2 regions of the Burkholderia sp. FERM BP-3421 genome follow, and region 2 is predicted to be linked to the other one. Evidence: predicted binding sites of a transcription regulator. Region 2 holds the regulator's gene; the other holds the start of a gene.
What was found. The regulator HrcA, encoded in region 2, represses chaperone genes, less so after heat shock. The targets are predictions, from matches to a motif close to TTAGCACTCNNNNNNNNNGAGTGCTAA.
Positions count from the first base shown of each region.

Region 1: a site for HrcA is predicted at 1,546-1,572, ahead of groES (co-chaperone GroES). Genes of this name have one in related genera too.

Region 1 covers NZ_CP117782.1:12,274-23,646, forward strand. The annotation lists gene Bsp3421_RS16160 (transglycosylase domain-containing protein) at 1-495, opposite strand, end outside; gene Bsp3421_RS16165 (hypothetical protein) at 715-1,335, shown strand; gene groES (co-chaperone GroES) at 1,646-1,939, shown strand; gene groL (chaperonin GroEL) at 1,987-3,627, shown strand; gene Bsp3421_RS16180 (hydroxymethylpyrimidine/phosphomethylpyrimidine kinase family protein) at 3,767-4,636, opposite strand; gene Bsp3421_RS16185 (rubredoxin) at 4,859-5,029, shown strand; gene Bsp3421_RS16190 (hypothetical protein) at 5,146-6,459, shown strand; gene Bsp3421_RS16195 (YqgE/AlgH family protein) at 6,585-7,163, shown strand; gene ruvX (Holliday junction resolvase RuvX) at 7,160-7,600, shown strand; gene pyrR (bifunctional pyr operon transcriptional regulator/uracil phosphoribosyltransferase PyrR) at 7,587-8,105, shown strand; gene Bsp3421_RS16210 (aspartate carbamoyltransferase catalytic subunit) at 8,183-9,214, shown strand; gene Bsp3421_RS16215 (dihydroorotase) at 9,265-10,542, shown strand; gene Bsp3421_RS16220 (lysophospholipid acyltransferase family protein) at 10,556-11,373, shown strand, end outside.
Region 2 covers NZ_CP117782.1:3,771,806-3,783,178, forward strand. The annotation lists gene Bsp3421_RS33255 (carbohydrate-binding protein) at 1-560, shown strand, start outside; gene recN (DNA repair protein RecN) at 723-2,372, opposite strand; gene Bsp3421_RS33265 (NAD kinase) at 2,396-3,298, opposite strand; gene hrcA (heat-inducible transcriptional repressor HrcA) at 3,415-4,425, shown strand; gene hemH (ferrochelatase) at 4,496-5,563, shown strand; gene Bsp3421_RS33280 (RNA-binding S4 domain-containing protein) at 5,568-5,975, shown strand; gene Bsp3421_RS33285 (hypothetical protein) at 5,947-6,108, opposite strand; gene grpE (nucleotide exchange factor GrpE) at 6,476-7,027, shown strand; gene Bsp3421_RS33295 (thioredoxin domain-containing protein) at 7,039-7,431, shown strand; gene dnaK (molecular chaperone DnaK) at 7,575-9,530, shown strand; gene dnaJ (molecular chaperone DnaJ) at 9,774-10,910, shown strand; gene pabB (aminodeoxychorismate synthase component I) at 10,933-11,373, shown strand, end outside.

The DNA of each region.
Region 1 (11,373 bases), 140 kb from region 2:
GACGACGACGGGCGGGATCGCGTCGAACGACGGGTAGATCCGCGCGGGGTAGCGGGCCGTGTAGAGCGGTGCGCCCGTGGCGTCGCGCAGCGTGAGGCCGGTCTGGTCTTTTTCGTCGTAGGGGGGAAACAGGCCGGCGTCGGCGAGCGCGCGCATGCGGTCCGACTGCCGCGCCTGCGCCGTGACGATGAAGCCGCGCGATAGCAGGCGCTGCTCGATCGCGGGCAGCGCGGTGTAGCCGAGCCGCAGGTCGTAGGGGCCGTCGCCGGGGAAGCGGAGCGCGTTGCTCGGCCCGGCGCCGGGCTGATAGGCGAGCGTCTGGTCGTAGCGGGACAGGTAGCGCGCCTGCAGCCGCGAACTTTCGAGTTCGAGCTGACACAGCTTCGCGACGGCGGCGAGCGTGATGACGCTCAACGCCAGCAACCACAACCAACGCTTCCGCATCGATGCAACACCGATCGAGCGGAGCGGAATCCGAACCAGCGGCCGATTCATGGCGGCATCTCCCGGCAGGGACCGGAGCGTGCCGGATCCTCTTTCGTAGTGTAGTCGCCAAACCGAAAATGCCACGGTCGGGAGTGACCCGGGGTTCATGAAGGCGTCGACGGTCGTGGGCGGGCTTGTGGATGGCGCGCGCGGATTGGTACCATCGTCCGCTGTTGGTTCCGTTCATTTTTCGGCCGGTTGCCCGTGCGTTCGCGTCGGGCGCGCTGTTTGAGCCGGTTCGCCCAGCTTGCCAATCCGATGCACTATTTCACCCGAACCCTGATGTGCGCCCTTGCCTGCGTGACGTGCACGCCGGCGAGCCGGGCGGACGTCCCGTTCACCGACGCGCAACTGACGCCGCAGGCGGCGCTGATTCATATGAAGGCTGTCGACTATTGCGGGAAAGGCGCGGCTGACGATCGCGTGGCCTGCGAAAACGATTTCATCACCATGGCCAGCCAGATACTCGCGACGCAGCCCGGCATCGCGCCGCCCGGCGCACGCGCGGCGGACCACGCGGCGGCCGTCGCGGACGCCGCGCGTCGCCGCCTGCCTGCCGCCGAGCGCCTCGCCTCGCTCGCGCCGGCCGACAGCCCGGACCCCGGCCGGGATCCGGCGGCGCAGATGATCGGCTTGTCACGCGCGTGCGAGAAGCTGTTCCCGGAGACGGCCGCGCAGGCGAACGCGCAGCGGCTCGCCGCGCTCGAGGCGCAGAGCCCCGAGATCCATCGCGAGGCGGTCGCGCTGGAAGCGGACCGGTCGGTGGCGGCGCGCCGCCGGATCCACGCGGCCGAAGCCCAGTTCGGGTGGGATGGTCAGCTCGCCAAGCTCGTCTGCACGCTGTCCTGAGGCCGCGGCCCCCCGGTCTCGCGGGGGCGGCTCAGGGTGCGGGAACCTGCTCATCGGATCCGACCCTTGCAACTGTTACACTTTCCGCACTGCGGCATCGGTGCGTCGAAATCGCCAGAAAGCCCGCCGGGCGGGGCATTGAGCGAGATCAGGCCGATCGGGGAAGGATCCTGGGGCGGTTCTTGAATTTGTCAAAACCCGTCCATATAATTAGCACTCGCTGCACTAGAGTGCTAACAATTCTCTGCCGGGCTTCCGGCCCGGCAGATTCCCTCAGCGTTCTTCAGTCTCAATCAAGAGAGGAGTGAGTATGAACCTTCGTCCTTTGCACGATCGCGTGATCGTCAAGCGTCTGGATCAGGAAACCAAGACCGCGTCGGGCATCGTGATCCCCGAAGCCGCTGCAGAAAAGCCGGATCAAGGTGAAATCCTGGCCGTCGGCCCGGGCAAGCGCGACGACAAGGGCGCGCAGATCGCGCTCGACGTGAAGGTCGGCGATCGCATCCTGTTCGGCAAGTACGCTGGCCAGACCGTCAAGGTCGACGGTCAGGAACTGCTCGTGATGCGCGAAGAAGACATCATGGCCGTGGTCAACGCTAAGTAAGCGTTCGCCAACGTACCCATTCTCAAAGAATCCCAAGGAGTTAGAAGATGGCAGCTAAAGACGTCGTATTCGGCGATTCCGCCCGCGCGAAGATGGTCGAAGGCGTGAACATTCTCGCCAACGCAGTGAAGGTCACGCTGGGTCCGAAGGGCCGCAACGTGGTGCTCGAGCGCAGCTTCGGCGGCCCGACGGTCACCAAGGACGGTGTGTCGGTCGCGAAGGAAATCGAGCTGAAGGACAAGCTCCAGAACATGGGCGCGCAAATGGTCAAGGAAGTCGCTTCCAAGACCAGCGACAACGCCGGCGACGGCACGACGACGGCAACCGTCCTCGCGCAATCGATCGTTCGCGAAGGCATGAAGTACGTCGCATCGGGCATGAACCCGATGGACCTGAAGCGCGGCATCGACAAGGCAGTCGCAGCGGCTGTCGAAGAGCTGAAGAAGATCAGCAAGCCGTGCACGACCAACAAGGAAATCGCGCAGGTCGGCTCGATCTCGGCGAACAGCGATTCGTCGATCGGCGATCGCATCGCTGAAGCGATGGACAAGGTCGGCAAGGAAGGCGTGATCACCGTCGAAGACGGCAAGTCGCTGGCCGACGAGCTGGACGTCGTCGAAGGCATGCAATTCGACCGCGGCTACCTGTCGCCGTACTTCATCAACAACCCGGACAAGCAAGTCGCCGTCCTCGACAACCCGTTCGTGCTGCTGCACGACAAGAAGGTGTCGAACATCCGTGATCTGCTGCCGGTGCTCGAGCAAGTCGCGAAGGCTGGCCGTCCGCTGCTGATCATCGCGGAAGACGTCGAAGGCGAAGCGCTCGCGACGCTGGTCGTGAACAACATCCGCGGCATCCTGAAGACTGTTGCGGTCAAGGCGCCGGGCTTCGGCGATCGTCGCAAGGCGATGCTGGAAGACATCGCGATCCTGACCGGCGGTCAAGTGGTGGCGGAAGAAACCGGCCTGACGCTCGAGAAGGCGACGCTGGCTGAACTGGGCCAGGCGAAGCGCATCGAAGTGGGCAAGGAAAACACGACGATCATCGACGGCGCAGGCGAAGCCGTGAACATCGAAGCGCGCGTGAAGCAAGTGCGTGCGCAGATCGAAGAAGCGACGTCGGACTACGACCGTGAAAAGCTGCAAGAGCGCGTGGCCAAGCTGGCCGGCGGCGTGGCAGTGATCAAGGTCGGCGCTGCGACCGAAGTCGAAATGAAGGAAAAGAAGGCACGTGTCGAAGACGCACTGCACGCCACGCGCGCAGCTGTGGAAGAAGGCATCGTGGCCGGCGGCGGCGTCGCGCTGATCCGCGCGCGCACCGCGATCGCGGGCCTGACGGGCATCAACGCCGACCAGAACGCCGGTATCAAGATCGTGCTGCGCGCGATGGAAGAGCCGCTGCGCCAGATCGTCACGAACGGTGGCGAAGAGGCGAGCGTCGTGGTGGCGGCAGTTGCAGCGGGCAAGGGCAACTACGGCTACAACGCGGCAACGGGCGAGTACGGCGACCTGGTGGAAGCCGGCGTGGTCGACCCGACCAAGGTGACGCGCACCGCGCTGCAAAACGCGGCATCGGTCGCGGGCCTGCTGCTGACGACGGACGCAGCGGTTGCCGAGCTGCCGAAGGAAGACGCACCGATGCCTGGCGGCATGCCGGGCGGCATGGGCGGCATGGGCATGGATATGTAATCGGCGTTACGCCGCTTGCATTGAGGAACGCGCGGCGACGCGCGTTCACCCAATAAAAAACCCGCAGCGATGCGGGTTTTTTATTGGGGCCGACGGATCGTGCACCGCGCCGGCGGCCGGGGCGGGCGCGCCGCCGCGTTCAGCCCGGCGCGCTCTTGCCGGCCGCGGTCGGCCGGGTGGCGGCGGGTTGCAGCAGCGCTTCGTCCTCGTTGCTGCGCGCCCAGAAGAAGCGATCCGGCAGATACGCGCCCATGCCGGGACGGAACGCGTCGCGCGTGGCCTGATACAGGTACTCCTGCGCCTCGCGCACCGCCTCGGGCGGTTCCTGCCCGTTCGCGAGCAGCGCGGCGATCGCCGCGCCGAGCGTATCGGTGACGCCCATCAACCGGTGCGGCGTGCGCTCCCACAGATCCTGCCGGATCTGGCCTTCCTCGCCGTACAGCGTGTTGACGAGGCGGTGCGAGCCGGTCTCGGTCGCCAGGATGTATTCGCAACCCTGCGCCAGCAGGTGCGAGATCGCGGCGTCGAGATTCGGCGCTTCGGCGTCGCCGTCCGGCTGCGCGAGCGCGATCAGCGTCGCGTGGTCGGCGACGAGCAGCGTGGTCTGCGGCGCGAGCAGGTCGGCGATCGATTCGCGCAGGTCGTCGGCCGCGAGCACGTGCTCGTCGTCGAGCGTGAAATCCGGCGCGAGTACGAGCGGCACGCCGTCGTAGTCGGCGACCACCTCGGCGATCGCGCTCACGACTTCCGCGCGGGTCGCGGCGCCGATCTTGAACGCGGCCACCGGCATGTCTTCGAGCAGCATGCGCGCCTGCGCGGCGACGGTGTCGGGATCGAGCCCGGTCACTTCGTCGCAGGCGGCGGAATCGCGCACGGTATAGCCCGTCAGGACCGACACGCCGTGGCAACCCATGCTCGCCAGCGTCAGCAGGTCGGCCTGCAGGCCGGAGCCGCCAGTCGGATCGGACAAGCCGAAGGAGAGGACGATCGGGGGGGCATTGCTGGACATGGAAAAATGGGGCAAGAAAAAACGGACAGGCAGGACAACGGCGGGACGCACCAAGCATGGGCATCCTGTCGGCATTATGCGGCCGAATCAGGCGGGCCGACCGGGTTTTTTTATCGCACCGCAACGAAGCGCCGCGCGTCGAGGCGGATTGCTAGGCAGTCCGGCCCCGACACGGTACCATCATGGCTCTCAAATCAACGGACTTTCCTTACACGGCTTAAGATGGAATATAAAAGCTGGATGTGCCTGATCTGCGGTTGGATTTACGACGAAGAGGCAGGCTTGCCGGACGAGGGCATTGCCCCGGGCACACGCTGGGAAGACGTTCCCATCAATTGGACCTGCCCGGAATGCGGCGCGCGCAAGGAAGACTTCGAGATGGTGCAGATCTGACCGTCTTGCGCCGGTGTCCGTGGTGGGCGCCGGCAGCCCGTGCGCGACGCGCGTCAGGAAGGGGTCGACCGCGCGTCACGCGATGATCCGGCTTGCCGGGAGGTGAAAGCGCGCGCATGAGTTCCGATCCGATCACGCAAGCGGTGCTTGAAGCCCTGCCCAATCCGCGGGGGGGCGCAGTGCGCGTAGCGGAAGCCGCGCTGCGCGAGGCGGCCGACGCCTTCGAGCGCGAGTCGTCGCCGGCGGCGCCGCTTGGCGTCGCGGCGGCGGCGCTGCGCGATGCGGGCTGGCTGGCCGCGCACCGCTTCGTGGTCGCGCTGTCGCACGCCGCGCCGTTCGCGGCCGCCGACGTATCGCCGATGGCGTTCCATGCGGCGCTGCGCGCGTTCCGGCTCGCGGTGGCGCGCCACAATCTGCGCGAGCTGGCCTGCTCGCCAGTCCTGTTCGAGCACTATCACGCGCTGCGCACCCAGGTCGCGCGCGACCTGCGCACCGACACGCCGCACGACGCGCTCGCGCTCGCCGGGCGGCCGGTGCCGCCCGCCACGCTTCACACCTTGCCGGACCACGCGTTCCTGCATGTCCGGGCCCGCTTCGAGCAGGCGTTGCTGGCCGTGCTGCGCGCGCCGCAGGCGCCGCCCGACGCAGCCCTGGACGAGATCGCCGCCTGCGCGGCGGCGCTGTCCGGTCCGCTCCCCTATGACTATTGGCGTCTCGCGGGCGCGTGCGCGCACGCGCTGCGGGTGAGCGGCGCGGCCGAGCTGAAGCGCTTTCTCGCGCGCTGCAACCTGCTGCTGGGCGAGCAGGCGCGCGGCCTGCGCGTGGCATCGCCCGTGCTGGTGCGCGAGACGCTCGCGCTGATATGGCGCGATTACGCGCTTTACGGCGCTGCGGCGGAGGATGCCGACGACGTCGAGCTGCTGCGTGACTACGGCCTGACGGTCGACTGGCATGTGGCGGCCACGCAGGCGTCCGAGACGCTGTGGGAAGCGGACGCCGCGCGGGCGGAGCGCGCCGCGCTGGAGGACGCGCCGACCCGCGAGCTGGGCGTCGTGACCGTCAATGCGTACGCCTACGAGGATTTCCTGCAGACGGCCGATGCGTCGATGGCCGAGCTGGCGGGCGAGATCCGCGCGGCGGATGCCGGGACCGCGCTGCGCGCGGCCGATGCCGCCTACCGGGTCGGTGCGGCGGCGGGCGCGCTCGGGCTCGGCCATCTCGCGCTGCTCGCCGACGCGCTCGGTCTCGCCTGGCGGCGGCGCGCGCTCGCGGGCCCGCCCGACGCGGCCGGCGCGGCGGTGGTCGCGCGCGCGGCCGAGGCGCTGCGGGCGGCGCTGCACAAGATCGCGGCGGGCGTCGCGCCGAGCGGCCTGTCGACGGTGTGCTGGTCGCTCGCCGACCTGCTCGCGCGCCCGCCCGCGCAGGCCTGACGGGTCGCTTCGCGCGTCGCGCGAAGCGACGCCGGTCCGACTCGAACGCGTGATAGAGTGCAACGTACTCTGCCATCTTGACCCGTGGCGCCGCCGCGCCGCGAGTCTTTGCTAAAATTCAAACCATGTCCAAGAGTTCCGATCGCATCAATCTCACCAACCAGTTCCTGATCGCCATGCCCAACATGGCCGATCCGACGTTCTCGGGAACGGTGGTCTATCTTTGCGATCACAGCGAACGCGGCGCGCTCGGCCTCGTCATCAATCGTCCGACCGATATCGACCTCGAATCGCTGTTCAACCGTATCGACCTGAAGCTCGAGATCGAACCGCTCCTGCATATCCCCGTGTACTTCGGCGGCCCGGTGCAGACTGAGCGCGGCTTCGTGCTGCACGAGCCGGTCGAGGGCAGTTCGTACAGCTCGTCGATGAGCGTCGAGGGCGGCCTCGAAATGACCACCTCGAAGGACGTGCTCGAGGCGGTCGCCACCGGCACCGGCCCGAAGCGCTTCCTGCTGACGCTGGGTCACGCAGGCTGGGGCGCGGGTCAGCTCGAAGAGGAAATCTCGAAGAACGGCTGGCTCACCGTCGAGGCGGATCCGAAGATCGTGTTCGACACGCCGGCCGAGGAGCGCTTCGAAGCCGCGCTCGGGCTGCTCGGCGTCAGTTCCTCGATGCTTTCCGGCGAGGCAGGGCACGCATGAGCGCGGCGGGCTCGCGCGATGCGACGCTCCTCGCGTTCGACTACGGTGAAAAACGCATCGGCGTCGCGATCGGCAACACGCTGACCCGCTCCGCGCGCGCGCTCACCATCATCCCGAACCTGAACCGCGAGCACCGTTTCAAGGCGATCGGCGGGCTGATCGCCGAATGGCGTCCCGACGCGCTCGTGGTCGGCCTGCCGCTCCATCCCGACGGCGCTGCGCATGAAATGACCCAGCTGGCGCGGCGTTTCGGCAACCAGTTGAACGGCCGTTTCAACCTGCCGGTGAGCTGGGTCGACGAGCGCTACTCGTCGGTCGACGCGCGCGCGGGCGCGCGGGCGCGCGGCGAACGGGTCGGCCCGATCGACGCGGAGGCGGCCAGCGTGATTCTTCAACAGTATCTCGACCAGTTGTCCGATCATCATGAGTTCAATTGACGCCGAGGCGCTTTATCGCGCCTTGCTCGACCAGATCCGCGGCGCCCACGGCGCGGCCGCGTTCGCCGATCCGGCGGGTCCCGTGCTCGCGGGCATCCACAGCGGCGGCGCCTGGCTCGCCGAGCGCCTCGCGCGCGACCTGGGCGCGCCGGGCTTCGGCGTCGTCAACGTCGCGCTGCATCGCGACGACTACGCGAAGAAAGGCCTGCACAGCCAGGCGAGCCCCACCTCGCTGCCGTTCGAGGTGGATGCGCGCCGCATCGTGCTCGTCGACGACGTGCTCCATACCGGCCGCACCGTGCGCGCCGCATTGAACGAACTGTACGACTACGGCCGGCCGGCGGCCGTCGAGCTCGCGGTGCTCGCGGATCGCGGCGGCCGCGAGCTTCCGGTGGCCGCGCGTTTCGTCGGCGGCGCGCTCGACGTGCCCGCCGACGCGACGCTCGTGCTCGAACGCACCGCCGACGCGCGTTTCACGCTTCGCACCGAGGCGCGCACCGCATAAGCGCGCCGCATCCGGATCGTCCGGGCGCGCCCGGACCCAGCACCGCAGATCAGCATCACGTTGGAATCACGCCTACCATGACCCTCGACACCACCGGCCGCCCGGGCGGCTCCGCCGCGGCCGCGCCCGCCGAACGTTTCCGCTACGGTTTCCTGAAGGGCAACCCGCAGCTCACGAAAAACGGCGAGCTCAAGCATCTGCTGTCGATCGAAGGCCTGCCGCGCTCGATCGTCACGCATCTCCTCGACACCGCCGAGCAGTTCGTCAGCGTGACCGACCGCGAAGTGAAGAAGGTGCCGCTGTTGCGCGGCAAGTCGGTGTTCAACCTGTTCTTCGAGAACTCGACGCGCACCCGCACGACCTTCGAGATCGCCGCGAAGCGCCTGTCGGCCGACGTGCTGAACCTGAACATCAACGCCTCGTCGACGAGCAAGGGCGAATCGCTGCTCGACACGATCAACAACCTGTCGGCGATGCATGCCGACCTGTTCGTCGTGCGCCATGCATCGAGCGGCGCGCCGTACCTGATCGCCGAGCACTGCGCGCCGCACGTGCACGTGGTCAACGCCGGCGACGGCCGCCACGCGCATCCGACGCAGGGCCTGCTCGACATGTACACGATCCGCCACTACAAGCGCGACTTCACGCAGCTGCGCGTCGCGATCGTCGGCGACATCCTGCATTCGCGCGTCGCGCGCTCCGACATCCACGCGCTGACCACGCTCGGCGTGCCCGAAGTGCGCGCGATCGGCCCGCGCACGCTGCTGCCGGGCGGCCTCGAGCAGATGGGCGTGAAGGTGTTCCACAACCTCGACGAAGGGCTGCGCGGCGTCGACGTGATCATCATGCTGCGCCTGCAGAACGAACGGATGAGCGGCGCGCTGCTGCCGTCCGCGCAGGAGTATTTCAAGAGCTGGGGCCTCACGCCCGAGCGCCTCGCGCTTGCCGCGCCCGACGCGATCGTGATGCACCCGGGGCCGATGAACCGCGGCGTCGAGATCGACTCGCAGGTCGCGGACGGCCCGCAGTCGGTGATCCTGAACCAGGTCACGTTCGGCATCGCGGTGCGCATGGCGGTGATGGGCATCGTCGCGGGCAACCACGACTGACGCCGCCGCTCTCCCGACTTCAACGACTTCAACGAATCAACAGGCAGCGCATGAAGATTCATATCAAAGGCGGCACGCTGATCGATCCGGTCGCGGGCACCGAACAACGGGCCGACGTGTTCGTCGCCGCCGGCAAGATCGCCGCGATCGGCGTGGCGCCGGCCGATTTCACGGCGGCGAAGACGATCGACGCGAGCGGCCTCATCGTCGCGCCGGGTTTCGTCGACCTGTCGGCGCGTCTGCGCGAGCCCGGCTACGAACACAAGGCGACGCTCGCGTCCGAGATGGCCGCGGCCGTCGCGGGCGGCGTGACGAGTCTCGTGTGTTCGCCCGACACCGATCCCGTGCTCGACGAGCCCGGGCTCGTCGAGATGCTCAAGTTCCGCGCCCGCAACCTGCACCAGGCGCACGTTTATCCGCTCGGCGCGCTGACCGTCGGCCTGAAGGGCGAGGTGATCACCGAGATGGTCGAGCTGACCGAATCGGGTTGCGTCGGCTTCACGCAGGCCAATGTGCCAATCGTCGACACGCAGGTGCAGCTGCGCGCCCTGCAATACGCGAGCACCTACGGCTACACCGTGTGGCTGCGCCCGCTCGACGCGTTTCTCGCGAAGGGCGGCGTCGCGGCGAGCGGGGCGCTCGCGTCGCGGCTCGGCCTGTCGGGCGTGCCGGTGTCGGCCGAGACGATCGCGCTGCACACGCTGTTCGAGCTGATGCGCGTGACGGGCGCGCGCGTGCACGTGGCGCGGCTGTCGTCGGCGGCCGGCATCGCGCTCGTGCGCGCCGCGAAGGCGGAAGGGCTGCCGGTGACTTGCGACGTGAGCGCGAATCACCTGCACCTGATCGACGTCGACATCGGCTACTTCGACGCGCAGTTCCGCCTCGATCCGCCGCTGCGCGGCGAGCGGGATCGCGAGGCGATCCGCGCGGCGGTCGCGGACGGCACGATCGACGCGATCTGTTCGGATCACACGCCGGTCGACGACGACGAGAAGCTGCTGCCGTTCGCCGAGGCCACGCCGGGCGCGACGGGGCTCGAGCTGCTGCTGTCGCTGACCGTGAAGTGGGCGGACGAGGCCGGCGTGCCGCTCGCGCGCGCGCTGAACCGGATCAGCGCGGCGCCGGCGGACGTGCTGAAGCTGCCGGCCGGCCGGCTCGCGGTGGGCGGCGCGGCGGACCTGTGCGTGTTCGATCCGCGCGCACACTGGCGCGTCGAGCCGCGCGTGCTGAAGAGCCAGGGGCACAACACGCCATTCCTCGGCTACGAGCTGCCCGCCCGGGTGCGCGCGACGCTCGTCGCGGGCCACGTGGCGTTCGAGCGGCATTGAGCGGGGCGCCGCGATGAACGCTCTGCGCAAGGCGCGTCTCGTGCTTCACCTGCTGCGCGGCATGGCGACCATCGCGCTGTGCTTCGGGCGCGCGACCCCCGCGCGCCGCCAGCAGCTCACGCGGGCGTGGACCGAGAAGATGCTGCGGCTGTGCGGCATGCGGCTCGTCGTGCACAACGACGACGCGCGGCTCGACGCGCGTGCGCTCGTGGTGGGCAACCATGTGTCGTGGCTCGACATCTACGTGATCAATGCCTGGCGTCCGACGCCGTTCGTGTCGAAGGCGGAGGTGCGGCAGTGGCCGGTGGTCGGCTGGCTCGCGGAACGGCTGGGCACCGTGTTCATCCAGCGCGAGAAGCGCAGCGAGGCGCGGCGGATCATGCACGAGCTGGCCGAGCGGATGCAGGGCGGCGGGCTCATCTGCGTGTTTCCGGAAGGGACGACGTCCGACGGCGTCGAACTGCTGCCGTTTCATGCGAACCTGTTCCAGGCCGCCGTGTCGGCCGGCTGCCCCGTGCAACCGGTTTGCCTGATGTATGAAGACGGACAGGGGCGGCAGTCGCTCGCGCCGGCCTATATCGGCGAGATGTCGCTCGGCGAATCGCTGGGCCGGGTGCTGCGTGACGGCCCGTTGACCGCGCACCTGTACGTCGGCGCCCCGCTCGATCCGGGGGCGGACCGGCGCGAGCTGGCCGCGCGCGCGCAGCAATCGGTGGCGGCGTCGCTCGCGGTGTTGCAGGAAAAGTGCGCGCGGCCGGGCGATGCGGCGCGCGCGCGTTTTGCGGCGGCCGCGCGGGTTGCCGTTCCGGCCGACGCGCCGGCGCAGGAGGC
Region 2 (11,373 bases):
CCGACAAGGAGCGCGACTACGCGTTCGGATTGACCGTGACCAATGACAAGGGCTATGCGGCCAACGCGACACATGTGGTCAAGGTGAAGGCGCAGGAGACGGTCGCGCCGCCGCGCGCGGCGATCAGCGGGCCGGCGAACGCCGCGGGCGGCGAGCGTGTGACGCTGTCGGGCGCGCAGTCGACCGGCAAGGGGCTGGGCTATGCATGGACCAGCCTGTCGGGCGTCGCGCTGACGCAGAACGGCGCAAACGCGAGCTTTGTCGCGCCGAAGGCCGAGGTCGAGCGCAACCACGATTTCCGCCTGACGGTGACCGATGAGCTGAACCGCAAGTCGGAAGCGGTACACCGCGTGACGGTGCGGGCCGATGCCGGGCAGGCCGTGCCCGCGTGGGAGGCGAAGCGGACCTACGCGACGCCGTGCGAGAAGGTTGCGTATGGCGGCAAGACCTGGATGAACGGCTGGTGGGTGCTCGGCGACGTGCCTGGCCAGGGCGGCGAATGGGGCCCATGGCGTGAGTTGGGCGTGGCCAACATGCACGGGCAATGCAAGGGTAAGTAAGGATGCGCTGAAGACGCGACGCGACGGGGCGGCCGGGCGCGCCGGCCGCGTCGCAGCGGGGCGCCTGGATTGGGTATGGCCGGTCGGTTGCGCGGGTAGTGGCGGTGCGGCTGGTCACAGGCACGGCCGGTCGGAAACACGGCCCGTGTCGCGGGCCCATCCTCAGGCGGCGAGCATTTCCTTCGCGTGCTTGCGCGTGGTCGCGGTGATCTCCAGGCCGCCCAGCATCCGCGCGATTTCCTCGATCCGGTTCGCCTTGTCGAGCGGCACGACGGTCGACACGGTGCCGCCGTTCGCGTCCGCACCCTTCGCGACCTGATGGTGCTGGTCGCCGCGCGCGGCCACTTGCGGCAGGTGGGTCACGCACAGCACCTGGCGGATCTGGCCGAGCTGGTGCAGCAGGCGGCCGACCACTTCGGCGACGCCGCCGCCGATGCCGGTGTCCACTTCGTCGAAGATCAGGGTCGGCGTCGGGCTGGCCGCGCTCGCGATCACCGCGAGCGCGAGGCTGATCCGCGCCAGCTCCCCGCCCGAGGCGACCTTCGCGAGCGGCCGCAGCGGCACGCCCGAGTGGCCGGCGACGCGGAACTCGACCTGTTCGAGCCCGTGCGCGCCGCCGTCCGCGAGCGGCACGAGCGCGACCTCGAAGCTGCCGCCCGCCATCGACAACTCCTGCATGCCGGTGGTGACGGCCGCGCCGAGCGCCTTCGCGGCCTGCGCGCGCGCCTTCGACAGCCGTTTCGCATCGACCAGGTAGGCGTCGTGCGCTTTCGCGGCGACGGCCTCGAGCGCGCCGAGGTCGGCGGCCGCGTCGAGCGCGGCGAGCTGCGCGCGGCGCGCGGCGTGCTCGGCGTGCAGCGTGTCGGGCGGCAGGCGGAACTTGCGCGCCGTCGAATGCAGCGCGTCGAGGCGGGTCTCGACCTGGGCGAGCCGGTCGGGATCGAGGTCGAGCCGCTGCGCGTAGTGCGACAGCGAATACGCGGCTTCCTGCAGCTGGATCTCCGCCGGTTCGAGCGAGGCGAGCGCGTCGTGCAGCGCGGCGTCGTATTCGGCGAGCCCGCGCAGCTTCGAGACGATCGCGCCGAGCTGGGTCAGCATCGCGTCGTCCGACTCGGACAGCGCGCCGAGCGCCGCCTGCACGCCGTCGATCAGGTTCGCCGAGTGCGACAGGCGGCGATGCTCGGCGCCGATCTCCTCCCATTCGCCGGGCTGCGGCGCGAGCTTGTCGAGCTCGGCGAGCTGCCATGCGAGCTTCTCGCGTTCGAGCTGGCGCTCGCGCTCGTGCGCGCGCGCGGCGTCGATCGCCTGGGTCGCGTCGCGCCACACGCGCCAGCCGCGCGCGACGGCGGCCGCATCGGCGACGAGGCCCGCGTGCGTGTCGAACAGCTCGCGCTGCGCTTCCGGCCGCATCAGCAACTGGTGCGCGTGCTGGCCGTGGATGTCGACCAGCATCTCGCCGACCTCGCGCAGTTGGGCGAGGGTCGCGCTGGTGCCGTTGATGAAGGCGCGCGAGCGGCCGTTCGCGTCGACCACGCGGCGCAGCATCACGACGTCGTCGGCGACGAACGCATGCTCGTCGAGCCAGCGCACGACCCGGTCGTGCGGGGTGAATTCGGCGCTGATGTCGGCGCGCGTGCAGCCCGTCCGCACGACGCTCGCGTCGGCGCGTTCGCCGAGCGCGAGCGCGAGCGCGTCGATCAGGATCGATTTGCCCGCGCCGGTCTCGCCGGAGAAGACGGTGAAACCGCGCTCGAATTCGAGGTCGAGCGCGGCGACGATGACGAAGTCGCGGATCGAGAGATGACGAAGCATGAGGGGCTGTGCGGGAGAAGGCGTCAGGACGCCGGGTCGTCGTCGAGCGACGGATGTTCGTTCCAGTGCAGCTTCTTGCGCAGCGTCGCGTAGTAGCTGTAGCCGACCGGATGCAGGAACGGCACGGTGTGCTTCGAGCGGCGCACCTCGATCGAGTCGTTCAGCTCGAGCGCGGTGAACGACTGCATGTCGAAGTTCACGTTCACGTCGCGCCCGCCGATGATCTGGATCCGCACCCGGGAGTCGTCGGGCAGCACGATCGGCCGGTTCGACAGCGCGTGGGGCGCGATCGGCACGAGCACGATGCCCTGCAGCTGCGGATGCAGGATCGGGCCGGACGAGGACAGCGCGTAGGCGGTCGAGCCGGTCGGCGTGGCGACGATCAGGCCGTCGGAGCGCTGGTTGTACATGAAGCGGCCGTCGACCGACACGCGCAGCTCCGCCATCCCGGAGAAGCCGCTGCGGTTGACGACCACGTCGTTGAAGGCGAGCGCGTGGTAGATCGGCTCGCCGTCGCGCATGATGCGGGCCTCCAGCAGCGTGCGCTCCTCGCGCTCGAAGCTGCCGGTCAGCATCATCGGCACCAGCTCCTGCATGTCCGACGCGGAAATGTCGGTGATGAAGCCCAGCCGGCCGTGGTTGATGCCGATCAACGGGGTCTTGTAAGGTGCGAGCTGGCGGCAGATGCCGAGCATCGTGCCGTCGCCGCCCAGCACCACCGCCACGTCGGCGCGCGCGCCGATCTCGGCCGGGGTGAGGGCCGGGTAGCCGGTGATACCGGTTCCGTGCGCGGTGTCGGCCTCGAACACGACCTCGAAGCCGCGCTTCGCGATGCAGGCGGCGAGCGCGGCGAGCGGCTCGACGATGCCGGGCGTGTTGCTGCGCCCCACGAGCGCGACGGTATGGAACTGATTGCCGGTTTTCATGCCGGCATTACACCATAGCTCGATGACGAAAAGAACCGCTCGGCGCGCCGGCGCGCCGTTCGGCCGGGTTGCGCCGCGCTCGCGGCCGAGGCCGGGTTGCGCTAGAATTTTTCCCCATGCTAGATCCCCGCGCACGAACTCTCCTCAAGACGCTGATCGAACGGTATATCGCCGACGGTCAGCCGGTCGGCTCGCGCACGCTGTCGCGGCATTCAGGGCTGGAACTGAGCCCGGCCACGATCCGCAACGTGATGTCGGACCTGGAGGAGCTGGGGCTGGTCTCGAGCCCGCATACGTCGGCCGGCCGCGTGCCGACGCCGCGCGGCTACCGGCTGTTCGTCGACACCATGCTGACGGTCGAGGCGCCGGACGCGGTCACCCGGCTCGTGCAGGCCACGCTGCAGGCGGGCGAGCCGCAGAAGGTGGTGGCGGCCGCGGCGGGCGTGCTGTCGAGCCTGTCGCAGTTCGCCGGGGTCGTGCTGACCCCGCGCCGCAGCCACGTGTTCAAGCAGGTCGAGTTCATGCGGCTGTCGGACAAGCGGATCCTGCTCATCATCGTCACGCCGGAAGGCGACGTGCAGAACCGCATGATGGCGACCCAGCGCGACTACTCGCCGGCCCAGCTGACCGAGGCGTCGAACTACATCAACGCGCATTTCGCGGGTTTGTCGTTCGACGAGGTGCGGCGCCGGCTGCGCGAGGAGATCGACCAGCTGCGCGGCGACATGACCGCGCTGATGCACGCGGCCGTCACCGCGAGCACCGAGGTGCCGGACGAAGAGGATACGGTGCTGATTTCCGGCGAGCGCAACCTGCTGGAAGTGGCCGACCTGTCGTCCGACATGGCGCGGCTGCGCAAGCTGTTCGACGTGTTCGACCAGAAGACGAGCCTCCTGCAACTGCTCGACGTGTCGAGCCACGCGCAGGGGGTGCAGATCTTCATCGGCGGCGAATCGACGCTGGTGCCGATCGAGGAGATGAGCGTCGTGACGGCGCCGTACGAGGTCAACGGCACGATCGTCGGCACGCTCGGCGTGATCGGGCCGACCCGGATGGCCTACAACCGGGTGATTCCGATCGTCGACATCACCGCGCGGCTCCTGTCGCTGACCCTGAGCCAGCAGTAGCCGGGCGCCCGCCCGAGCCGGCCCGCTATAATGTGTTTCGTTCGATTTGGTGCTCCGGCACGTCCTGCCCATGCGTTTTGATCTCGAACCGCCGTCGCACGCCGCGGCGGCCCATCGCGTCGCGGTGCTGCTGATCAACCTCGGTACGCCCGACGAGCCGACGCCCCGCGCGGTGCGCCGCTACCTCGCCCAGTTCCTGTCCGACCCGCGCGTGGTCGAGATTCCCCGGGCCGTCTGGCAGGTGATCCTGCGCACGCTGGTGCTGCCGCTGCGCGGCCGCGCGTCGGCGAAGAAATATGCGTCCGTCTGGCTGCCCGAGGGCTCGCCGCTGCGCGTCCATACCGAGCGCCAGGTCGAGGGCCTGCGGCCGCTGTTCGCCGCGAACGGCTATCAGGTGCTGGTCGACTACGCGATGCGCTACGGCACCCCCTCGATCGGCACGGTGCTGTCGCAGCTGCGCCGCGCGGGCGCCGAGCGCGTGCTGCTGCTGCCCCTGTACCCGCAGTATTCGGCCTCGACCACCGCCACCGCGTTCGACGACGCGTTCGTCGCGCTGCGCCGCATGCGCAACCAGCCCGAGGTGCGCACGGTGCGCCACTACGCGGACCATCCGGCCTATATCCACGCGCTGGCCGAGCAGGTGCGCCACTACTGGGACGCGCACGGCCGCCCCGATTTCGCCGCCGGCGACAAGCTCGTGCTGAGCTTCCACGGCGTGCCGAAGCGCACGCTCGACCTCGGCGATCCCTATCACGACCAGTGCCAGCAGACGGCCGCGCTGCTGATCACGGCGCTCGGGCTCACCACGCTCGAATGCCGGGTCACGTTCCAGTCGCGCTTCGGCAAGGCGGAATGGCTGCAGCCCTATACGGAGCCGACGCTGCGCGAGCTGGGCGAGGCCGGGGTGCGCCGCGCGGACGTGTTCTGCCCGGGCTTCACCGCCGATTGCCTGGAGACGATCGAGGAGATCGGCATGGAGGTGCGCGACGCGTTCCTCGGCGCGGGCGGCAAGGCGTTCCACCGGATCCCGTGCCTGAACGCGTCGCCCGCGTGGATCGCGGCGCTCGGCGAGATCGCGGCGGAAAACCTGCAAGGCTGGCCGGTGCGGCCGGTCGCGCACACCGAGGCGATGGCCTGACGCGATGAACTACCGGATCTCGACCGAACCCGGCGCGCGGCTGCGCATCGACAAGTGGCTGTGGGCCGCGCGTTTCTTCAAGACCCGCTCGCTCGCGGCCGACGCGGTCGACAAGGGGCGGGTGCGGATCGGCGGGGCGGCCGTCAAGCCGTCGAAGGAAGTGCGGGTCGGCGACCAGGTGGAGATCGCGATCGAAAGCGTGGTCTGGCAGGTCGACGTGCTCGGGGTGTGCGACACGCGCGGGCCGGCGAGCGTCGCCCAGCAGCTCTACGCGGAAACCGCGGCGGGCCGCGAGCGCAGGCTCGCCGAGCAGGAGCGCCGCCGGAACTTCCGGGAACCCGCGGCGGAACTGCACGGGCGGCCGACCAAGCGCGACCGGCGGATCATCGACAAACTTTCGGGTGAGCGCTGAACATCTGGTCGAAGGTGGCGCGCGCGCTGCCGTATTCGGTGGTGCGCTCGGTCACGGCGCCGGACAGGCAGATGGTCGTGGTGCCCGCAATGAGTACCAGGGCGACCATCGAGATGGCAAAGGTCAGTTTCACGGTACTCCCCTCGAGAAGACGGGTGAAAACGCGGCCACGGGATCGATGTCAGGCATTCGTCAGGGCAGGGCATCCCTGCTCTTCAGGCTGCCTGACTGGAGTGTAGTGCAGGGGCCCGCCCGGCTGCTAGAGGCGGCCGCGTAAGGGTTGTTACCGCGGGTTTCCGCCCGCCGCACGGGCGTTCGGTCGCGCACCGGCGCGGTGACGGGCTGCCGGGAAACGGTGCGTCGCGCGGACAAAGACCCTCTTGAAATTGTTGTCTTGGGCCCCATTTGCACTATCGTTGTGCGGCCTCCGGCCGGCGTGGCTCGAACCGCGCGGCGGGACGCCGTTTTGGCTTTAACCTCTAACACGACTTTTCAGCGACATGGAAAACACGCAAGAGAACCCGGCTGGCCAGACGGCCGACGAAACCGGCCGCGACCCGGCCGCCGCCGAGGCCGCCCAGGCCGCCGACGCCGCGCCCGCTGCCGAAGCCGCGCTCGCCGAGGCCCAAGCCAAGATCGTCGAGCTGCAGGAAGGCTTCCTGCGCGCGAAGGCCGAGACCGAGAACGTGCGCCGCCGTGCGCAGGACGACGTGTCGAAGGCGCACAAGTTCGCGATCGAGAGCTTCGCGGAGAACCTGCTGCCCGTGCTCGACAGCCTCGAAGCCGCGCTCGGCGACACCTCGGGCGACCTCACGAAGGTGCGCGAGGGCGTCGACCTGACGCTGCGCCAGCTCCAGAGCGCGCTCGAGAAGGGCCGCGTGACGGCGATCAACCCGGTCGGCGCGAAGTTCGATCCGCACCAGCACCAGGCGATCTCGATGGTGCCGGCCGAGCAGGAGCCGAATACCGTCGTCGCAGTGTTGCAAAAAGGCTACACGATTGCCGACCGCGTACTGCGTCCGGCACTCGTGACCGTCGCCCAGCCGAAGTAAGCGCGGACGCAATGGCGGGCGTGGACGTCGACGCGACGGCATTTGCGGTGTTCGGCATGGCGCCGCTCGACGCCGCGAACTTCGACGCCGGCCTCGCCGCCGCGGGCGATGCGCTCGCGGTCGTGTTTTTCTGGGGCGTCGACTGCTTCAACTGCGAGATCGCCAAGAAAGCGATGCTCGCGCAGCCCGACGCGATCCGCGCGCTCGACCTTAAATGGTTCCAGAGCAATGTCTACGAACACCGCGAGCTGGCGCGCCGCTTCGTGCTGCACGGCGTGCCGACCTGGTTCTTCTTCCATCGCGGCAAGCGGCTCGGGCGGGCCACCGGCTGGCACGGGCTCGCGCAGTTCGAGGCCGCGACGGCCGCGGCGCGGGCGAAGGTCGCGGCCGCGGGCGGCGATTGAAAAAATAAATAGCCGCATCGGTTTCAGGGTCTTGAAAACGGCGCGGCAGCACTTATTTCGAGTGCAGAGTTGAATTTGGCGTGGGGAATCGGGTAAAAAGGCCGGTTTTCCGCAGCGATCAAGATTTCTGGAGATTGAAGAAAATGGGAAAGATCATCGGTATTGACCTCGGCACCACGAATTCGTGCGTGGCCGTGATGGAAGGCAACCAAGTCAAGGTCATCGAGAACTCGGAAGGCGCGCGCACCACGCCGTCGATCATCGCCTACATGGACGACAACGAAGTCCTGGTCGGCGCGCCCGCCAAGCGTCAGTCGGTGACCAACCCGCGCAACACGCTGTTCGCGGTCAAGCGCCTGATCGGCCGCCGCTTCGAAGAGAAGGAAGTGCAGAAGGACATCGGCCTGATGCCCTACGCGATCATCAAGGCCGACAACGGCGACGCATGGGTCGAGGCGCACGGCGACAAGCTCGCGCCGCCGCAGGTGTCGGCCGAAGTGCTGCGCAAGATGAAGAAGACGGCCGAGGACTACCTCGGCGAGCCGGTCACGGAAGCCGTGATCACGGTGCCCGCGTACTTCAACGACAGCCAGCGCCAGGCGACCAAGGACGCCGGCCGCATCGCGGGCCTCGAAGTGAAGCGGATCATCAACGAGCCGACCGCGGCCGCGCTCGCGTTCGGCCTCGACAAGGCCGAGAAGGGCGACCGCAAGATCGCCGTGTATGACCTCGGCGGCGGCACCTTCGACGTGTCGATCATCGAGATCGCGGACGTCGACGGTGAAATGCAGTTCGAAGTGCTGTCGACCAACGGCGACACCTTCCTCGGCGGCGAAGACTTCGACCAGCGCATCATCGATTACATCATCGGCGAGTTCAAGAAGGAGCAGGGCGTCGACCTGTCGAAGGACGTGCTCGCGCTGCAACGCCTGAAGGAAGCGGCCGAGAAGGCGAAGATCGAGCTGTCGTCGGGCCAGCAGACCGAAATCAACCTGCCGTACATCACGGCCGACGCATCGGGTCCGAAGCACTTGAACCTGAAGATCACGCGCGCCAAGCTGGAAGCGCTGGTCGAGGAGCTGGTCGAGCGCACCATCGAGCCGTGCCGCATCGCGATCAAGGACGCGGGCGTCAAGGTCTCGGACATCGACGACGTGATCCTGGTCGGCGGCCAGACCCGCATGCCGAAGGTCCTGGAGAAGGTGAAGGAGTTCTTCGGCAAGGATCCGCGCCGTGACGTGAACCCGGACGAGGCCGTCGCCGTCGGCGCGGCGATCCAGGGCCAGGTGCTGTCGGGCGACCGCAAGGACGTGCTGCTGCTCGACGTGACCCCGCTGTCGCTCGGCATCGAGACGCTCGGCGGCGTGATGACGAAGATGATCAACAAGAACACCACGATCCCGACCAAGCACGCGCAGGTGTACTCGACCGCGGACGACAACCAGGGCGCGGTGACGATCAAGGTGTTCCAGGGCGAGCGCGAGATGGCGGCGGGCAACAAGCTGCTCGGCGAATTCAACCTGGAAGGCATCCCGCCGGCGCCGCGCGGCGTGCCGCAGATCGAAGTGACCTTCGACATCGACGCGAACGGCATCCTGCACGTCGGCGCGAAGGACAAGGCGACCGGCAAGGAAAACAAGATCACGATCAAGGCGAACTCGGGCCTGTCCGAAGCCGAGATCGACCAGATGATCAAGGACGCGGAAGCGAACGCGGCGGAAGACCACAAGCTGCGTGAGCTGGCCGATTCGCGCAACCAGGGCGACGCGCTCGTCCACAGCACGAAGAAGGCGGTCGCCGAGTACGGCGACAAGCTGGACGCGGGCGAGAAGGACAAGATCGAGGCCGCGCTGAAGGAGCTGGAGGACGTGCTGAAGAACACGTCGGCCGACAAGGCGGCGATCGATGCGAAGATCGAGGCGCTCTCGACGGCGTCGCAGAAGCTCGGCGAGAAGATGTACGCCGACATGCAGGCGCAGCAGGCCGGCGCGGCGGGTGCGGCCGGTGCGGCCGGTGCGGCGGAAGGCGCGGCGCACGGCGGCGCGCAGCAGGCCGACGACGTGGTCGACGCGGACTTCAAGGAAGTGAAGAAGGACTAAGCCGGGTTGCAGTTGAACCGCGAGCCGCGCGCGGCGACGCGCGCGGCGCGGCTGACTCGGATCCGTCTCCGTCGCCGGAAGCACGGATCACCCCTAGCCTGGCGGGCCTCGCGGCCCTCCGGGCGCATTTGTTTTATGGCGGGCGGCGCCGGCACGACGTGTCGGCGCCGCTCAACAAGTCGCAAGACTTTACTGGAAGCGAGAGGAGCCGCCGCGCGCGTTGAGCGGCGGTATTGAACCGATATGGCGAAACGGGATTACTACGAGGTTCTGGGCGTCGCGAAGAATGCGAGCGACGACGAAATCAAGAAGGCATATCGCAAGCTCGCGATGAAGTACCACCCCGACCGCAATCCGGACAGCAAGGATGCGGAAGAGCATTTCAAGGAAGTGAAGGAAGCCTATGAAATGCTGTCGGACGGCCAGAAGCGCGCGGCGTACGATCAGTACGGCCACGCCGGCGTCGATCCGAACGTGGGCGGCGCGGGCGCGCAGGGCTTCGGTGGTTTCGCCGATGCGTTCGGCGACATCTTCGGCGACATCTTCGGCCAGGCCGCGGGCGGCGCCGCGCGCGGCGGCCGCGGCGGCCCGCAGGTGTATCGCGGCGCGGACCTGCGCTACAGCATGGAAATCACGCTGGAGCAGGCGGCGCACGGCTACGACACGCAGATCCGCGTGCCGAGCTGGGCGTCGTGCGACATCTGCCACGGCTCCGGCGCGAAGCCGGGCACCAAGCCCGAAACCTGCCCGACCTGTCACGGCCAGGGCACGGTGCGGATGTCGCAGGGTTTCTTCAGCATCCAGCAGACCTGTCCGAAGTGCCACGGCACCGGCACCTACATCCCGGAACCGTGCGTGCATTGCCACGGCTCGGGCAAGGTGAAGGAAAACAAGACGCTCGAGGTGAAGATCCCGGCGGGCATCGACGACGGCATGCGGATCCGCTCGGCCGGCAACGGCGAGCCGGGGATCAACGGCGGGCCGTCGGGCGACCTGTATGTCGAGATCCACATCAAGCCGCACGCGGTGTTCGAGCGCGACGGCGACGACCTGCACTGCCAGATGCCGATTCCGTTCACGACGGCGGCGCTCGGCGGCGAGATCGAGGTGCCGACGCTGGCGGGCCGCGCGAGCTTCACGGTGTCGGAAGGCACGCAGTCGGGCAAGACGTTCCGGCTGCGCGGCAAGGGCATCAAGGGCCTGCGTTCGAGCATCGCCGGGGACCTCTACGTGCATGTGCAGGTGGAAACGCCCGTGAAGCTCACCGAGCAGCAGCGCGACCTGCTCAAGCAGTTCGAGAAGTCGCTGGCGGAAGGCGGCGGGCGCCACAGCCCGCAGAGCAAGAGCTGGTTCGATCGCGTGAAGAGCTTCTTCGAGTGACGGGCCGATAAGGTGAAGCGGGATGGCTGAGCTTGACGGGAGCGCGGTCTTCGCGCTCCTCGACGATTGCGACTCGACCGCGGCGACGCGGTCGAGTCGCTTGTATACCGGGTTCTCGCACGAACGCATGTGCACCGATCCGGCGACGCTCGATGCGGTCTGCGACGCGGTCGCGGCCGATGCGCGGCGCGGGCTGCACGCGATCGTGCTCGGCGACTACGGGTTCGGGCGGAATCTGCAACTGGCGCAGCCAGGCGATGCGCCGCTGCGTTTTCTGTTGTTCGACCGGGTCGAGCGCTTGTCGCGCGAGGAGGCCGACGGCTGGCTCGCGCAGCGCGACGGCGGCGCGGCGACGCCGTCGGTCGCGGGCGTCGCGCGGGTGCGCAAGAGCGTCACGCGCGCGGCATTCGACGCGGCGCTCGCGGCGGTGCAGCGCGCGCTGCGCGACGGCGATTCGTATCAG